Regions from separate parts of the Chryseobacterium indologenes genome, predicted to be linked through region 3. Evidence: riboswitches for the same ligand, from Rfam matches in the RefSeq annotation. Region 3 holds a riboswitch; each other region holds the start of a gene.

Region 1 (4,813 bases), 1.7 Mb from region 3:
TTTGTGATTGTTGAGGCGGAAAAACTGGGATTGACACTATAATTCAATTGATAAATAATAAAAACTCGCGGCGGGATGTCCATCCCGCCGCAAGTTTTTTGCTCACTATGAAAACAAAGCCGGCCGGTTTCTTTCGAAACCGGCCGGAAAAAAACACAAATGATGAAAAAATAAAAAATTATTTTTTATACTGTAAGGTATTATGGATTCAGGAAAGTACCGTTAGCACCAAGACCTCCTGTTTTAAGAGAACTTATTTTGTTACCCGTAGTTGCTGAATATATTACCATTTCGCTTTCTGCTGTAAATTGTTTAACATCTGATGCAAAGATTCTTCCATCAATAACGTTAAATCCATAAAGTGTAAAGTAAGGACCACCATCTGCAGCTGTTAGCAATGGAGCTGTAGGAACGGTTGGTGTAGCTAAGCTTGTTGTATACACTTTGTTAGCAGAACTGAAGTAGACTTTATCATTATCAATCTGAAGATTTGTAGCGTTTGGAATTCCTGTCAGTGTAACTACCGGTGTCATCGCTCCTGTGCTTGAAATCTTATAGATATAAGAATCTGTAGCTGTAGAAGAAATCGTGTAAACATTGGATTTGTAAGACACAGTATTCCCAATCTGACCATTCGGAACGGTAATTTCAGTTTTAGCATCATTAGAAGTATTGATATAAGTAATCTTATTTCCAAATCCTGATGAAGCGTTCTGTACAAAAACATTTCCTCCTGCTTCTACTGTTTTATCAGAAACTTCAGTCATATTGATTTTGCTTACAAATGAGTAGTCAGAAGCTTTATACTTTGTTACACTTTGAGTATGTGCACTGAAATTGGTGTTGGCAACATAGATAAAGCCATTAGCAAAAGTAATCCCTCTTGGATTATCAATCTGATCCGTGATTACGGCTAATTTTTTAAATGTATAACGGTCTACTACAACAATCTTGTTTGAGTTATTTATCACAAGATAAGCCTTATTTCCGTTAAGACCAATGGTCTGAAGAACGTCACCCAGAATTTCTTTATTGTTATTATAACCATATACATCATCCTGCTTCAGGCTCAGATCTCTTGTCAGGAATGTTACTTTAGCACCCTGACTGTTGAAGTTCCCTTCATTAGATATAAAATATCCGTTCTGGTAAGTAATCGGAGAAACTTCAAATTCAGCGGAATCGCTTGTACATGAAGACATGTTAAATAATAACACTACTGCAAATAGTACAGTTAAAAGTTTAGTTATTTTCATAATTTATTCAATTTTAATTTATTAAAAATTTATTGCTGCGTATACACTATAATTTCTTTTCGGTAAAGGATAAAAAGAAACCGTTTTATAGTAGGTATTTGTTACATTATTCACTTTAAATCCTAAGGTATATTTTTTCGCTAAAGTTGCTGAAACACCCATATTCAAAAGAAAATAAGGATCTATGGCATCTGATCTCTTTTCATCACTTGTGGTATAGGTAACACCATTTAGCAGTCCCTGTGCAAAAAACTTAAAGAAACCATATTCATAATCTATATTGGCACTTCCTCTATGCATAGGCACATAAGGTCTCTGCAGCTGTGTTTCTTTATCGATAGATCTTGCGTAATAATATCCTGCATTCGCCCTGAATTTATGATTACCCAATTGTTTACTAAATGACAGCTGAGATTCTAATCCGTAAGATTCAGCTTTATTGACATTGAATGCCTGCCAGTATCCTTTGGCCGTTGGAAGCCATGCAATAAGATCTGTGATGTTCATATAGTACGGAGACAAAGTAAGTCTGAAATCTCCCACTTTGAGCTCATTCGTCATATCTACCTGGGTAGAGGTTTCCGGTCTCAACTCTTTATTTCCTCCCGGTTCATAATAAATATCATTAAATGACGGGTATCTGAAGTTTTTTGATACGTTAACGCTTACATCATACCATTTTGCAGCACTCCATTTTCCGGAGAATGAATACATCAGCGGTGACTTCACATCTTCCACAAAATCTTTCTTGAACCCACCTTCAAAACGCAGGTTTTTCGTTGCAAAATACCTCAACAGTCCGGAAATGGAACCAACATTTCTGCTGACACTGGATATTCCGCTCGCATACCCTTCTCCTTTGTTGATCTGAAATTCTCCGATAATATTAAAATTCCACTTAGAATTCAGGAAATAATTGAAATCATTTTTAAAGATGTAATTTTTCCCTGTTCCGCCACTTGATTTAGGCAGATTTAAAGAACCGAAATACTGAAAATTCTCTTCTGTATAGGCTGCTCTAAGGGAGTTACTAAACTTTGCTTTGTTCCAGTCCCAGGAAAGAAGGCTTCTTACACTTTGAGTTTTATATTTTGTTTTTGTTCCCGTTTCTTCATACACAGAATAATGTTGTGAAGAATCAAAGAACTGGCTCTGCCAAGAAATTTTATGATCATCCGTCATTTTATAGGATGCTCCTACATTAAATGTTGTATTGTAATAATTCCCGTTTCTGTTGATGTAATTCAGATCACTTACCTCATAATTATTTTCGCTAACAGAATAATTTCCTGAAGCTTTAAAACTGAACTTATCATTGCTGTAAGAACCTTTTACAAAATTATTATAGGTATTAAAAGAAGCAACTTCAGAAAATAAAGAACCATGGAAGCCTTTATTAAAATCAAGGGTATTATTAAGGTGAATACTTCCCCCGATAGCACCACTTCCGTACACCACACTTCCTCCTCCGGCTTTTATCCCGATCTGGTCATATCCGAACAAAGCAATATTATTGATATCTCCCTGCCCTAAGAAACTTGAGTTGATATTAATTCCATTCCATACAAATGCGGTCTGCTGGGCAGTAGTTCCTCTGAAAGAAGGTGAAGAAACAGCTCCACGGCCATTTTCTTTGATAAATACCTGGGATTGAAATCTCAGAAGTTCAGAAAGATTACTGGAGTTTTTCTCGGCCTCTTCTGCCGAAATTATTTTTACGGGATGAAAAAGTTTCACCCTATTCATCTGGTTGTCGAAGACATAAATAGTGTCAATGGTTTTCTCTTGTCCAAAAAGAAAACAGCCATAAGATGAAAAAAGCAGTACTAAAGATCTTTTTATATCCATACTTTTTTACTTTTCCTCCGAAAGCAATATGTTTTTTTATTATAATTCCGGCAGGTCTCCTGACTTTCGCATTCTGCTCCTTCCCGTTTTAGACAGTGGCTGTTTGCAGAAACTTTTATTGCGATTTACAGTTGCGGGGACAGTCCGGGAGTTACACCCGATTCCCTTTTCATTCCAAAATACTGGAAACCAAAATTTTTGCAAAGATAGTTTTTTATATGTATTTGCCAAAAAGTGAAATGAGAGTGTATCAGATTGAGAATTTGAAGTAATAACTCACAAAAAAAGCTGCTTTCGGTTGAAAGCAGCCATGTATCATAGAATAATCGTATACAATTATTTACCAATTATTTACCAATAACTTCCGTAATTGGGTTTCCTACATTTCCACTTGGAAACTGAATTTTCAATAGAGAAGATACCGTAGGTGCAATATCTGTCATGTGGTAAGCCTTGTTGCTTTCTCCCTGCTTAACTCCCCAACCCATAAAGATCAATGGAATATGTGAATCATAAGAATTCCAAACACTGTGGGTAGTACCTGTTTTTGAATATGGAGGAAGCATAGAATCATGAGAAATCAACTGGATATCTCCACTTCTCTGTCTGTTGATTCCATTGATAATTCTTTGTTTGATGGGTTCCGGAATACTTGCCTCCTGAACTTTATCTACAGAAACTGCATATAAAACCGTAGGATCTTTCTCAATTTCCTTTACAGCAAAGTTTCTTACATCATCCAGTTCAAGCTTACTGTCAGCTAATACTTTTCTGTCAAAATAAATCTGATAGTTATCAATCGCGTTAATCAGTTTATCAGCTCCGAATTTATCTTTCAGCTTCTGGTTCAGATTTTTTTCTGCATCTTCACCAAAGAAACCTGTTGGTATTTTATGTTCTTTAAGGAATCCTACAGAATGCGCTCCACCATGATCCGCAGAAAGGAAAACAGTGTACTCCCCTTTTCCTACTTTTGAATCCAAATAATTGAAGAACTCAGCTAAATCCTGATCTAATCTGATGTAAACGTCTTCTACTTCAATAGAATTCGGTCCGAATTTATGACCTGCATAATCAGTAGATGCAAGGTTGATCGCTAAGAAATCTGTGATATTATCTCCACCCAGTTTTTCACCTTCTACAGAAGCCTCTGCCAACTTCAATGTCAGCGTATTTCCAAAAGGTGTATAACGGATATTATCTTTTTTAGCCTGATAATCCTTTGCTAAATTACTGTAAGGGAAAGTAGGTGTTTTTGCACTTCCCAGCAGTCCTTCCCAAGAAGAATTGTCCGGTGCACTTTCCGTATATTGATTGATTGGAAGTAAAGTATTCCAGCCGTTGGCTACTAATTTTTCAGGAAGATTCTGAGAATTGAATGATTTCACCCATTGAGGAAGATCATTCATATACCATGTACTGGTAATGAAATTCCCTGTGCTGTCATCAAACCAGAATGCTCCGTTTGGAGTGTGTCCTGCAGGAAGAATAGAAGCACGGTCTTTCAAAGAAACTCCGACTACTTTTCCCTGGAAGTTGGTTGCTAATCTCAATTCGTCAGTCACCGTAGTAGACCAAAGATTTTTTGGAGAATGGCTTCCGGTTTTCACATTGGTTGTTCCTACGGGCTGAACGCTTTCATCCGCAGTACAGTATACTCCTTTTCCTGTTTCTTTATCCGTCCAGTCATTTCCTGCAATTCCGTGAAT
Region 2 (4,813 bases), 1.5 Mb from region 3:
TTGCACTGTTTTTATCTTTCAATTGAATAAAATAAATTCCTGCGGATAAATGACTAAGGTTTACTTTATGATCAGAAACTTTTCCTTCACCTCCTTTCTGTCCCAATACATTATAAATTTCATAATTCGTTGCTTTTGAAATTCCGGAGATATTTAAAACATCAGATGCTGGATTGGGAGAAATTTCCGGTTTTACAGACTTCCCTGATTCTTCCACTCCAAGTGTTAAATTTATCAAGTCTACGCCATAATCTTCAACTTCTCCGTAGGTAAATGTGCTACAGGCATCTGCAGGCATCGTTTGACTTGTGACAACCCTCATGGTTACGCCACAAGTTATCAATGCTGCCAGACTTGGAATCGTAAAAACAGAAACTCCCGGAGCAGCCTGAGTGATATTATTGGCCACCATAACTCTTTCTGTAGATTCAAAAATTCCGTTGGCATTAAGGTCTATCCATGCTGTTACAGTTGTTGTACCCGGAGTACCGGTCCAGGTATTTGCTACTGAAAGTTTATTTCCTGTACTTCCTATATAAAACTTTACCCTACGGCTCAGATCACTTCTGTAATCTGTGTAATTGGAAGCGCCGGAATCGCTTATCATTGGAGATGCTATTCCGGAAGAAGTTACTGTAACGTTGGAGATATGCATCATACTTGTATCTGTAGAGGCACTTGAACAGTAATTCAGTGTTGTTGTAAAAAATATAGGGTTCGACCACATTCCCTGGGTAGTGCATATTTTACTACCTGCACTTCATAAACTGTACAAGGCTGCAGATTCGTAATCGTAAATAAATTTTGCCCCGGTGTAGGAGTAGCTACCATCCAGCTAGTAGTTCCGGGTATTCTGTATCTGATGAAATTATTCGGGGTATCAGGATCAGCGGTCCATGTAACAGTTCCGGTGGTAAGGGTTATAGCAGACATCTGAACACCGGTGGGAACGTTCGTATCACAATAAAATAAAGATTCTGATCCTGCTTCTATTTTGTTTTCTGCCTGAAAGCTGGAAATGCCCAAAATAAAAGAGAATACATAAAGTAGTTTTTTTGTCATGTTTATTAGTTTTAAAATTCTCTTGAAAAATAGGGATTTTATAGAATATACTTGATATTTGCACCATATATTATTGTTTTTTTTAATACTTTTAAATTATACACATAAAAAACATATCCATTAACAGAATATCACTGTCAAAAGCTCTTTCTTATCATTATTTGAAACAAATACAAGATTTTAAAGAACTACCCGTATAATTATCTTCCGAAAAGCATTTAATTTATATATTTGGGGGATCAAAAAATTTCATAATGACTTTCATAAACAAAGCATTCTATGTATCGGCCTTGAGTATTTTTTCTTTAGCCTTTGTAAAAGGGCAGAATAAAGTTCCTTTCGGAGTGGTAAAAGCTGAAGAAGGATATGCCAATGTAAGGGTTCATAAAGACAATTACAGGAAAATTGTGGACAAGATCCGTATGCGTAAAGGAGATGTATTTGTTTATGTAAAGCCTGCCCCCGGAGAAACAGAATGGATCTGGATCAAATATCCTGAAAAGCAGGATGAAGACAAACCATTTGTACGCTATGAAACACTTGATAAAGAAGGAATGGTTAACAAAGAACGTATTGCTTATATTGATCAGCTCCCAGCCTACACTCCTTCCAGATCCAAAAACGGAAAATCACTTATTTTCACAGATAATTCTGATCCTAAAGTCCCTACTGCCCAAAGAAGCAAAGTAGTAATTGATATCTACCCTTCCAATGCAGGCTATCGTAAGAAAGAAAAAGATGCTGAAGGAAAACTTCTGACCATCGATAAAGTAAAACCTTGGGGAATCGGAAATGATCTTCCTGAAGGAATGACTGAAATCAAATCAATCAGAGTGCAACAGCCAGGAAGAGGTTCTGTCTTTGTAAGAGAAGCCATCAAAAATATGTTCCAGCCTACTATGGATTTTGAGAACATTGGCGTAACGTCCCTGGATACCGACAATATTTTCTTATACATGATAAACGGTTCAGGAGAAAACAGATACACTACATTGTGGACGATCAAGAAAGGAAGAGTAATCAGCCAGATTATTTACCATAATCCGGAATAAATTCATTATTTTTGCCCCGAAAAGTTTTAACGCTTATTCATCACAGAAATTGGTTCTGCATCACTGCAGATTAAAAGGGAACCGTGTGAAAATCACGGACTGTCGCGCAACTGTAAGTAACTGAAATCTTTATCAAAGATCCACTGTGCGAGGCATGGGAAGGAGATAAAAGATGTTACAAGTCAGGAGACCTGCCTATTTCTTTAAACAAATAACTTTCGCGATTTGAAGTTGTATTGATCTGATGGATTGTTTCAGGGGTTCTCTAAGTTCCTGTCATTATTCTGTTGTTTTAATATCGTTTTCATTTCGCTTTAATTAATAATGATATATGACTACAGAAGAAAGAATTGAAGCATCCGAAACCAGAATCTTTAAAGCGGTTTTCCCTAACACAACCAATCATTACGATACCCTTTTTGGTGGTACGGCCATGCAGCTGATGGACGAAGTAGCTTTTATTACAGCCACCCGATTTGCCAGAAAAAGAGTGGTAACGGTAAGCAGTGACAAGATCGATTTCAAAAAACCTATTCCTGCCGGAACAATTGTAGAACTGATCGGGAAAGTTTCCTACGTGGGAAAAACCAGTATGAAAGTAAATGTTGAGATCTATACTGAGCAGATGTATTCCTATGAAAGAGAAAAAGCCATTGTAGGAGATTTTACTTTTGTAGCGATTGACGAATTCAAGAAACCAATCCAGATACTATAAATGATAAATTTTCGGGCGGCCAGAGGCCGCCCGAAGCTTTTTCTATGTTCTTTACACTTATTTCACAACCTTTTCCGTTTCCAGACTTCTGTTCAACAGCAGTTCAAAAGCCTCTCCCATTTCATCCGACGCTCTGTTGATGGCATTTTCAAGCATATTTCGGATTTGTCTTTCTGTTACTCCGGCTTCCGTCCAGCTTTTTCCTGAAGTATGAGAATTTAAGATAAACGGCATAATTCTGTCAATCCCACAGGCAAAAATAGCATCAGGGGTTTTCTCTTCTTCAAACTCAAGCCACAGATTGAAAAACTCTGTACGCAGAGGTTGGTCCAGAATTCCGAAAATCTTTTGGGCAGATGCTTTCTCTCTCTCAAACTTTCCTACCATTGCTTTTTCATCAAAAATAAAAGTATCACCAGCTTCTATTTCCACCAGATCATGAATAGAAAGCATTCTTATTACTCTCAACAGATCAATATCCGCGCGGTTTTTAGCATACGGAAAAAGAACCTGAGCCAGAATAATAATCTGCCAGGAGTGTTCTGCCGTGTTCTCTCTTCGGGAATCGTCAGCATTATAATTTCTTCGCTGTACATTTTTCAAAGCATCCACTGCCAGGATAAAATCTATCTCTTTCTGAATTTTCATCTTACTTTTTATTTCTGTTATATTGATCTGCCGGATATACCTTTGTTTTGGTAATCCATTTATTATTGATCTTTTCTTTCGTGATTACCCTTACCTGATCCTCATCGGTCATATCTTCCTCTTTTTCAAGCACCCTGTCCAGTCCTTTATTCGGAATAACGGCATATTCAGTGGTGAAAATCCTGCAACATCCGGATTTACCATAGGAAATAAGACGTTTGCGTTTGGCATCTGTTTCAAAAAAATCAAAGCCACTTGAGCCCAGGTCTGTAAGTTCTTCACTTTTTACAAATGCCATTCTGGTACTGTTGAATACATACACATCATAAGAAGCCGAACTGTAATTTCCCATATTTCCGTTTCTTATCGCCACATCTTCAGTTCCGTCAAAATTAAAATCATCTATAATTACTGAACGCTGGTCATTTGTCAGAGAAATCAATTTCCCCGGAATCAATTTTTGCCCCTGTTCCGGATTTAAAACAAGATTATCAGAAACAAAACTCTGTATCTTGCTGTTATTATTGTCAAACAATTCTACCGTTCCTTTCCCCCCACATTGGCCATCATTACAATTTTCTATATGGATGATTGCGTTATATTTATTTGATACATTTTTTACTTCAAACTGATATTGTCCAAAACATACAGGCCCTAGTAAAACAAAAGCCGATAAATGCTTATATGTATTTAATAGATTCATGGTAAAAGTAAATAGATTTAGGTGTTTTTTTTCCTAACAAAAATACGAATCATAATACCGATCTCAAAATCCCGGCCTTATTATCTGTAAAGATCTGAAACAATTTAACAGCCATTAAATAAAGAGTATTCACTGATAAGAAGCCGTTTCCCGCTATATGCTCATACTCCTCGCGCCCGCCCAGAAGCCAATCTGCTGTGGGGTAACCGCTGCTATCGGGGCTAGATGAGGCAGTGAGCAATGAAATAATTAATGAATAATGAGCATTAGTAATGGGATAGTCTGAATTATTTCTGATTATTTTTCTCAATCACATCAAAAATTTCAACACATTTTCAAGTATTTTTTACCCAAATTCATTTTTCTTAAAATTCACAATAAAAATTATAAAATTGATTATCAGTTGTTTAAATTATTTATTTTAAAAATTTCACTACTTTGTATTGCATAATACCATTTTATTTACATATCTTTGTAATGTAAAATCGAAATAGGTACAACTAGCTAGGTTCCGAACTTCGAAAATTATATAACTAATTAACAAAACTTATCAAAGATGAATACCGAAAATACCAAAGCGCAAATGCGAAAAGGAATTCTGGAATTCTGTATTCTAAGTCTCATCAATAACCG
Region 3 (4,813 bases):
CCACTTTTTCGGATTTAATCGGAGGCTTTATTTACGGAAGTTTTTATCTGGCATACCGTTACTACAAGAAGAATACAGACTATCAGAAACAGCTTGCCCTTTATGATCATGCGTTGTCTGAAAGTAAAATTAATCAGTTGAAAGCCCAGCTTAATCCTCATTTTTTGTTCAATAATCTCAATATTCTGGACCAGCTCATAGAAGAAGATAAACGAAAAGCTTCCGACTTTCTCAATGAATTTGCCGAGATATACCGTTATGTTTTAGATGTTTCCGATAAAAAATTAGTAGCTGTGGAAGAAGAACTTGCTTTTGCAGAGAAATATTTTAATCTGATACAATATAAATACGGAAATGCCTATTCATTAAAAATAAATCATATAAAATCTTCAGGAAATATTATTCCGCTTTCATTACAGCTGCTGCTGGAGAATGCCGTTCAGCATAATCTTGGAACTCATGACCATCCTGTTTCGGTCACCATAAATCTGGATCAGACAATAACCGTTTCCAATAATGTGATACCTAAACGTAACAATAAAAAAACTTCAGGAAGAGCCTTGAACAATCTTAAAGAGCAATATGCGTTATTAAGCGACCAACAGGTAGAAATATCAAAATCAGAAATCGGATTTGCTGTAAAACTTCCTATAATTCCAGTATAAAATATGATAAAAGTTATAATTATCGAAGACGAAATCCCTGCCAGAAAAAAGCTAAAACGTTTTATCAGCGAATTAAAAGAACCGGTTGAGATTCTTGCGGAGATTGATAACGTAGAAGAAGCTGTTGTTTTTTTAAGAAAATCAACAGTAGACCTGATCTTTTCTGATATAGAGTTATTGGATGGAAATGCCTTTGAAATCTACGATCAGGTGAGTGTTTCAAGTCCAATAATCTTTACGACAGCTTACGATCAGTTCTGGATGAATGCTTTTGAAAGTAACGGCATAGAATATCTTTTAAAACCTTTTTTACAAGAGCGTTTCCAAAAAGCCTGGGACAAATTTATTTTATTGAGAACCTCTGCATCAGAACAGAATGAGGTTTTGGTAAAACTTCAGCAAATGCTTAATAATAGTCATACAGAGAAAAAATATAAAAAAAGATTTACAGTCTCCTCACACCAGGGAATTTACTTTGTCAATACTGAAGATATCACTTTCTTTGAAGCAGAAGAGGGAATTGTCTTTGCTTTCGATACCACAGGAAAGAAATATTTGTTGAATGAATCTACGCTAAAAGAAATTGAAAATCAGCTTAGTCCTTCAGATTTTTTCAGAATTAACCGCAGTGAAATCGTTCAGAAAATACATGTTGAAAGAATAGAGCGTTACAATAAAAATACGCTGTCTATCCAAATAAAAGGACAGAAAGCCCATCTGGTGACAAGCCAAAGCAACACAGCTGCTTTCAGAAAATGGATTGAAGAATAGGGATTAAAATTTTTCACTAAAATGATATAAAAAAGATCATTTAATATCAAAAGATAAGCATTCATAATTTTAAAAAAAACAGCACTTCAGTTTCAGGTTGAAAAACGATAACAAGTAGGCTGTTTCTTTAAAGTTGTTTGATTTTTTCATGACATATCTTAAGGATTTAGTAACAAAAAACAAGCAGAATAATCTAAATTACAATGTCTGTTGAATGAAAAATATATTTTTAATAATAACAAAATCAATAGGTTATAGTTAAATAATTATTGTTTGCATAAAATAGCTTTCATGTTTTTATAAAATACCTATATTTACCACCAAGGAGTTCTTAACATCTTCTTTATCAACCGAAACTGGTTACGCTTAGCTGTGTCTTAAAAGGGAATCGTGTGCAAATCACGAACTGTCGCGCAACTGTAAGTAACATCAAGGTTTTTATCAAAAAGGTTCACTGTATACCTCGTTATATGGGAAGGACGATAAAAACTGTTACAAGTCAGGAGACCTGCCTGTTTCGAATTGACGATGCTTTCGCGGTCTGAAGCTTATAGTCAGGTATGATACGATATGGATAACAGTGGGATCAATATATTTTGTCGGCTCATGTTATTTTTGTGATGCAGATATGTAGTGGAGTAATATGCTATTTCATTATCATGTATTCATCGTATTTTCCTTTTCCATATTTTTCTTTCTCACAGGCATTGTGAAGTTTATCAGGAACTTTTTATGAGGATTTAATCAATATAAAAAGTGTAATATGTATCTATTCGATTTCGGTTATTCATGCAGGAGCAGTAAATCTGGAGATAATCAGGTTTGCAGAGAGGTAATGGGGTATAATTCCGGATTACAAAAAACAAATAACACAGAGCAGCTTTCTTTTGATTGCCTTTTTACCACGTCATGGAATGGTGGCTGTTATTGCTCCTATTCATGGTCTTCTGTGAACAAATTTCAACTAAACAATAAAATATTATAATGACTACAAGTGAAAGTTTGAAGTCTCCCGGTATGAAATTCCGGGAGGCCATGCGAAAAGAAAGTCCACTTCAGATTGTTGGAGCCATTAATGCTAATCATGCGCTGTTGGCACAACAGGCTGGTTTCAATGCAATTTATCTTTCAGGAGGTGGTGTTGCTGCAGGCTCTCTGGGTATTCCGGATTTGGGAATTACCACGCTGGAAGATGTATTGATTGATGTTCAGCGTATTACTAATGTTTGTGATTTGCCATTGATGGTAGATGTTGATACCGGATTTGGACCTTCAGCATTCAATGTGGCAAGAACTGTAAAATCATTGATTAAAGCCGGAGCTGCGGCACTCCATATTGAAGATCAGGTAGGTGCAAAACGCTGTGGACACCGCCCGGGAAAAGAAGTGGTAACCAAAGAAGAAATGGTAGACAGGCTGAAAGCTGCAGCAGATGCCCGTACTGATGAGAACTTTGTAATTGGTGCCCGTACCGATGCCTTTGCTAATGAAGGATTGGAAAAAACATTGGAAAGAGCAATCGCTTATAAAGAAGCCGGAGCAGATTTCATCTTTGCAGAAGCAGTTCCTGACCTAAGCTTTTATCAAAAGTTTGTTGAAGCGACAGGAGTTCCTGTACTGGCCAATATTACAGAATTCGGGATGATAAAAATGTACACGGTAGAAGAATTAAAAAATGCAGGTGTGGGATTGATACTTTATCCGCTTTCGGCTTTCCGTGCTGCCAATAAAGCGGCCCAAAATGTATATGAGCACCTTCGTAAAGACGGAACACAGGCCAATGTCTTAGATACCATGCAAACCAGGGAAGAACTTTATCAAAGCATTGGATACTACGACTATGAACAAAAATTAGACAACCTTTTTAAACAAAATAAGTGATAATGTCAAATAACAGTGAACCCACATTTAAACCTAAAAAAAGCGTTGCGCTTTCAGGGGTAGCAGCAGGTAATACTGCGCTTTGCAGTGTCGGAAAAAGTGGCAACGATCTCCATTACAGAGGATATGATATTCTGGATCTGGCAGAGAAAGCACAATTTGAAGAAGTAGCCTATCTTTTAATCTATGGACAGCTGCCTACCGGAGCGCAATTGAAAAATTATAAAGCCAAGCTGAAATCTTTAAGAGGACTGCCTCATTCCGTGAGAAACATTCTTAAGAGTATTCCTGCAGCGGCTCACCCTATGGATGTCATGCGTTCTATGGTTTCCGCTATTGGGAGTATTCAGCCGGAAAAAGATGATCATAATATGGCAGGAGCAAGGGATATTGCAGACAAATTACTGGCATCTTTCAGTTCTGGTCTCCTATACTGGTACCACTATACCCATAATGGAAAAGAAATTGATGTAGAAACCGATGATGACACGATAGGAGGGCATTTTCTTCACCTTTTGCACGGAAAAAAACCTGCAGATTCCTGGGTGAAAGCTATGGAAATCTCGTTAAACCTCTATGCAGAACATGAATTTAATGCTTCAACATTTACCAGCCGTGTGATTGCCGGAACAGGATCTGATATTTATTCAGCCATTACCGGAGCCATTGGTGCCTTAAGAGGACCAAAACATGGAGGAGCTAATGAAGTTGCTTTTGAAATTCAAAGCCGATACAATTCTCCGGATGAAGCAGAGAGTGACATTCGCCAGCGTATTGCAAACAAAGAAGTGATTATTGGATTCGGACATCCGGTGTATACCATTTCAGATCCGAGAAACGTTGTGATTAAAAAAGTGGCGAAAGAGCTTTCTGAAGAAGCAGGAGATATGCTGCTGTATACTATTGCTGAAAGACTGGAAACGATCATGTGGGAAGAAAAGAAAATGTTCCCGAACCTCGATTGGTTCTCCGCTGTTTCTTATCATCTGATGGGAGTTCCTACCTTGATGTTCACCCCGTTATTTGTTATTTCAAGAGTGACCGGATGGAGTGCTCACATCATAGAACAGAGACAGGATGGAAAGATTATCCGTCCAAGTGCCAACTATACAGGGCCTGAAAATAAAGAATTTGTGTCCATCAACGAACGTAAATAATGAAATGTAAGAAATGAAAATAAACCATTCATTTTCAATTTTTTACGCTTAACTTTTAATAAAATAAAATTTTCAATAATAAAAAATGAGTTCACACATCTCAAACGAAAGACCGCAACCCGATCAGGTATTAATAGACATTGCAGATTATGTCTTAAACTACGAAATTAAAAATGACTTGGCATGGAAGACTGCTCACTACTGTCTTCTTGATACGATCGGCTGTGGTCTGGAAGCATTGACCTACCCGGCGTGTACAAAACTTTTAGGACCTGTGGTAAAAGGAACAGTAGTTCCTAACGGAGCAAAAGTACCGGGCACCCAATTCCAGCTGGATCC
Region 4 (4,813 bases), 1.7 Mb from region 3:
AAGAGTGACAGGACAAATTCGTCCTTCTGTTCATATTCTGGCAGATCTGAACCAGTTTTTAAGCGGAGATAAGGCATTGACACTTACAACAGCCAATGATATGCTGATGGGTTCAAACCAGCATCTGGTAGACGTTACCAATAATCTTACAAAAATGTTTAAAGTAGACCACGTTCACAATGATTAATGTTTTTGTTAAGACGATATTGGTTCTGCTTGTATTGTTCCTTAGCTGTATATCCTGTTCCGATGAGGTGATACAGCCGTTGGAAAAAGATGAAGCCTATAATCTGCAGTTTCCTTCGTATTTCCCGGAAATGACTTTTGATCAATCCGTCAATCCGGTAACTAAAAATGGAGTAGAGCTGGGAAGAAAATTATTCTATGAAGGCAGGCTTTCCCGAAATAATACCATTTCATGCGGTTTCTGTCATATTCAGGAAAATGCATTCACCCATCACGGGCATACAGTAAGTCATGGGGTAGATGATAGAATAGGGATTCGCAATGCACCGCCCATTCAGAATATGGCTTTTCTGAAAAGATATATGTGGGACGGAGTTATTCATAACCTTAATGAGCAGCCGATCAGTCCTATTACGGATGTTAATGAAATGGACAGTTCCATACCGGAAGCAATTTCAAAGATTAAAGATGATCAGAAATACAAAAAGCTGTTCAGAGAAGCATATGGAGACGAAACCATTACCGGCGAAAGAATTTTAAAAGCATTATCACAGTTTATGGCTTCTTTAATTTCTGCAGATTCAAAATACGACAGATTCAGGCAGGGAAAGGAACAATTGACTTCAGCGGAATCTCAGGGAATGGCATTGTTTAATCAGAAATGTGCTTCTTGCCATAGTGGAGAATTATTTACCGATGAAAGCTTCAGAAATACAGGAATGTATTACAATACGGAATTCAAAGACGCCGGACGGTACAGAGTTTCTCTCAATCAGGTTGACTGGATGAAATTTCGTGTTCCAAGCTTGCGAAATGTAGAATATACAGCACCTTATATGCATGACGGAAGGTTTTACACCTTAGAGGCTGTGCTCAATTTCTATTCAGATCAGGTAGAAGATAATCCCAATCTCGATCCTCAGCTGAAACAGAATGGGCATACGGGAATTGCTATGAACAGCCAGGAAAAACAATCAATTATTGCCTTCCTGAAAACATTATCAGATAAAAGTTTTATCTCCAATCCAAAATTTGCAGAATAAATTATAGAAAACATGAAGAAGATTATAGCAGTACTAAGTTTTATGGTATTTAGCCTGAACCAGGCCAATGTGGTTAGAGACAGCATGTATATTACACCGGAAACCTTTAGCAGATTTGATTTTGATGATGATTGTGATGCGTGCGGCTGTGCAGCAGGAAACGGATCTTCCGGTTTTGAATCTTTACTGAATCCACAGTTTATCGGAATCAAATACTTTGCACAACATTACAAAGCAAAGGAAAACTTATTTGTAAAAGACCTTACCCAGGATCAGTATTTCAATACTTTGCAGCTTTGGGGGAAAATTCCATTGACTAAAAAACTGAGTGTTTATGCAAGTCTGCCCTTCCATTTCCATGAAAAGCAAACCATGCAGGGAGATATTAAAATCAATGGAATCGGAGATCTGAACCTGATGGGAATTTACCAGCTGATGAATTCTAAAGATAATTTCCATCACATAAGTGGAGGCTTGGGAGTGAAAATTCCTTTGGGGAAATTTGATGAGAAAGGTGCATCCGGAGTCAATCCAAGTTTTCAATTGGGAACCGGAAGCTGGGATTATCAGGCGGCTTTGAATTATAAGTTTCAGAAGAATAAAGTAGCAGTCTTGGTCAATACAGACTATACGATCAAAACGGAAAATAAGAAAAATTACCGTTTCGGAAACCAGTGGAACTACGCTGCGACGGGATTTTATCAGGTTGCCGGAAACGAAAAGTCGATCTTTTCGGTAAAAACGGGAGTGCAGGGAGAAGTGTATGCACAGAATAAACAGTTTGATGAAGCCCTGCCCAATACTGCAGGAAGTGCTTTGTACGGGAAACTGGGATTTGAAGCTTCTTATAAAAAACTGAGCCTGGGAAGTGAAGTAATGCTTCCGATGTATACTCAATTGGCGGGTGGAGATATTGAAGCAAAATCCAGATTCAGTATTTTTCTGAATATTGGAATTTAAAAATAAAACCCCTTTTTAATAATGTTAAAGCTCCTTCGGGAGCTTTAATTGTTTATGAATCATGAATTTAATTGGGGGTTAGGAATAATTTTTTATCTTTGCCGGAATTTGGTGAGCCATAAAAAGCTCTTAAAAGGGAATTCGGTGAAAATCCGGAACAGACCCGCTGCTGTAAGCTCCGCACCAAAGTTTTTGAAGAATATATCCACTGTTTTTAGGAATGGGAAGGATTTCAAAAATGGAGTAAGTCAGAAGACCTGCCAGAAAATAATCGTTTGACGCTTTCGTGGAATAAAGCTTAGGACATCAATGATTCTGTGCAGTGACAGCTGTGCTTTGTCGTTGTATTCTTATACCCATTAGCGTCATCATTATCCTAAATGAGCTAATGACGGCAAAACTAATTACTTCTACAATTTATAAAGCTGTTTTCACAATACTGGTGATCACATCTCAGCTTTTATATTCCCAAAAAAAGAAAAATGACACGCTGAAGGAAGAATCCATCAAGGCGATCAGTCTCTACAAAAAGAATTTTAAAGAGATCATTCCGGCACAAACCATCCAAGGGGAAGCACTTGAAAGACTGAACAGTCATTCTGTAGCAGATGCGCTGCGGTATTTCTCCGGAGTTCAGATTAAAGACTATGGAGGTATCGGCGGATTGAAAACCATTAATGTCCGAAGTCTAGGAAGCCAGCATGTAGGAGTTTTCTATGACGGAATTCAATTGGGAAATGCACAAAACGGCCTTGTTGACCTCGGAAGATATTCTTTGGATGATCTTGAAGAAATATCATTATACAACGGGCAGAAAAGTGAGATTTTCCAGCCGGCAAAAGATTTCGGTTCTTCCGGATCTATCTATTTACAGCCTAAAACTCCTGTGTTTAAAGGAACAAGAAAAACCAATCTTGTGATAAGAGCCAAAAGTGCTTCTATTGATCTCTTCAATCCTTCATTCCGATTGGAGCAGAAAATTTCAGACAGAGTTTCTGCCAGTTTCAGTGCAGAATTTATGCAAAGCGACGGAATTTACAGATTTCGATATGCCAAGAAATATCCTGATGGACAGCAGGCTTATGATACCATTGCAAAAAGACAGGATTCAGATATCAAAGCAAAACGTTTTGAAACTTCTTTAAATGGAACTTTGAATAACGGAAGCTGGAATGTTCGTGGCTATGGCTATATTTCAGACCGCGGAATGCCGGCACCTATTGTGAACGGTCGTTTTGAAGGAAGAGGAGCGAGACTTTCCGATGAAAATTATTTTGTACAAGCCAATCTGCGGAAAAAACTGTTCCCAAAATTTGAAACACAGCTGAAAGCAAAATTTGCCTACGATTATACTCATTTTATGGATACCGTTCGTTCGCAATCTATTATGTATACGGATAATGTCTATATTCAAAGAGAAGTTTATCTTTCTTCATCCAATATATATTCTATCACGCCCAATTGGGATGTGAGTCTGAGTGGAGATTTTCAGTACAATAATCTTGACGCCAATCTTGATAACTTTTCCTATCCTACACGTTATACAACATTAGTCGCTTTGGCAACAACCTACCAGTGGAACAGGTTTAAAATTCTGGGAAGCCTTTTGGGAACATTTACTTTCGAAGAAGTAAAAAAAAATAAAAGACCCGGAGACAGCAGAGAATGGACCCCCGCTGTATTTATGAGCTACCAGCCTGAAATAATTCCTGAGCTTACCCTCAGAGCTTTCTATAAAAGAATTTTCCGACTGCCTACTTTCAATGACCTTTATTATACCAATATCGGAAACACTTACCTGAAACCGGAATTTACCAATCAGTATGATGTAGGATTTACGTACCAGAAAAATTACAACAATCATTTCTTTAAATCTTTTTATGCTAAAGTAGATGGTTATTACAACAAAGTACAGGATAAAATTGTCGCAGCTCCTAACGGAAGTATGTTCCGCTGGTTGATGATGAACCTTGGTCTGGTTGAGATTATTGGTGCTGACGTGAATGTTCAGGCAGAAATGCAGTTGGGAAAAGTAAAACTTAGGCCATTACTTTCTTACACCTATCAAAGTGCAAGAGATATGACGGATCCTGAAGATACATTCTACAAAAATCAGATTCCATACACACCATGGCATAGCGGATCATTTGCACTGATGGCCGATTATAAAGACTGGAGCTTCAATTACAGTGCAATGTATGTAGGAAAGCGCTATGATGTGAACCAGGATAATATTCAATACAATTATGTACAGCCTTGGTATACTCATGATCTGTCTGTTCAGAAAAAATTCAACTGGGCGGATCATCAGTTTAAAGTAAGCCTTGAGATGAATAATATCTTCAATCAATATTATGATGTAGTGATCAACTATCCGATGCCGGGAAGAAATTTTAAACTTATTCTAAACTTCACCTTATGAGAAAACTAAACTTTTATTTTCTGTTTCTTGCTTTAGCTTTTCTTACTTCATGCCGTACAGATGATATCATCGTCCGTCAGGAAGTAGTGGAAGGACTTCCTTCAGAAAATACAGCAATAAAAGGATTCTATATGCTGAACGAAGGGAATATGGGAAGCAATAAATGTACACTGGACTTTTTTGATTATACCAAAGGAACCTA

The links. Region 3 has a riboswitch for cobalamin ahead of prpB (methylisocitrate lyase). Riboswitches for the same ligand answer to the same signal wherever they lie in the genome.
Region 1: linked by a shared signal. The riboswitch ahead of DYR29_RS09875 (TonB-dependent receptor plug domain-containing protein) and the one ahead of prpB (methylisocitrate lyase) in region 3 are both predicted to bind cobalamin.
Region 2: linked by a shared signal. The riboswitch ahead of DYR29_RS09240 (acyl-CoA thioesterase) and the one ahead of prpB (methylisocitrate lyase) in region 3 are both predicted to bind cobalamin.
Region 4: linked by a shared signal. The riboswitch ahead of DYR29_RS17295 (TonB-dependent receptor plug domain-containing protein) and the one ahead of prpB (methylisocitrate lyase) in region 3 are both predicted to bind cobalamin.

What each region holds. Positions count from the first base shown of each region.
Region 1 is NZ_CP074372.1:2,199,980-2,204,792, forward strand. Features, by position in the region: gene DYR29_RS09865 (CCA tRNA nucleotidyltransferase) at 1-42, shown strand, start outside; gene DYR29_RS09870 (YncE family protein) at 201-1,256, opposite strand; gene DYR29_RS09875 (TonB-dependent receptor plug domain-containing protein) at 1,278-3,104, opposite strand; cobalamin riboswitch at 3,137-3,313, opposite strand; gene pafA (alkaline phosphatase PafA) at 3,452-4,813, opposite strand, start outside.
Region 2 is NZ_CP074372.1:2,061,105-2,065,917, forward strand. Features, by position in the region: gene DYR29_RS09225 (GEVED domain-containing protein) at 1-727, opposite strand, end outside; gene DYR29_RS09230 (fibronectin type III domain-containing protein) at 691-1,062, opposite strand; gene DYR29_RS09235 (hypothetical protein) at 1,317-2,114, shown strand; cobalamin riboswitch at 2,148-2,327, shown strand; gene DYR29_RS09240 (acyl-CoA thioesterase) at 2,446-2,829, shown strand; gene DYR29_RS09245 (HD domain-containing protein) at 2,887-3,477, opposite strand; gene DYR29_RS09250 (XAC2610-related protein) at 3,479-4,180, opposite strand; gene DYR29_RS09255 (PadR family transcriptional regulator) at 4,737-4,813, shown strand, end outside.
Region 3 is NZ_CP074372.1:517,635-522,447, forward strand. Features, by position in the region: gene DYR29_RS02110 (sensor histidine kinase) at 1-665, shown strand, start outside; gene DYR29_RS02115 (LytR/AlgR family response regulator transcription factor) at 669-1,436, shown strand; cobalamin riboswitch at 1,777-1,966, shown strand; gene prpB (methylisocitrate lyase) at 2,421-3,317, shown strand; gene prpC (bifunctional 2-methylcitrate synthase/citrate synthase) at 3,320-4,474, shown strand; gene DYR29_RS02130 (bifunctional 2-methylcitrate dehydratase/aconitate hydratase) at 4,560-4,813, shown strand, end outside.
Region 4 is NZ_CP074372.1:3,835,144-3,839,956, forward strand. Features, by position in the region: gene DYR29_RS17280 (MbnP family protein) at 1-187, shown strand, start outside; gene DYR29_RS17285 (cytochrome-c peroxidase) at 180-1,229, shown strand; gene DYR29_RS17290 (transporter) at 1,242-2,189, shown strand; cobalamin riboswitch at 2,282-2,468, shown strand; gene DYR29_RS17295 (TonB-dependent receptor plug domain-containing protein) at 2,578-4,611, shown strand; gene DYR29_RS17300 (YncE family protein) at 4,608-4,813, shown strand, end outside.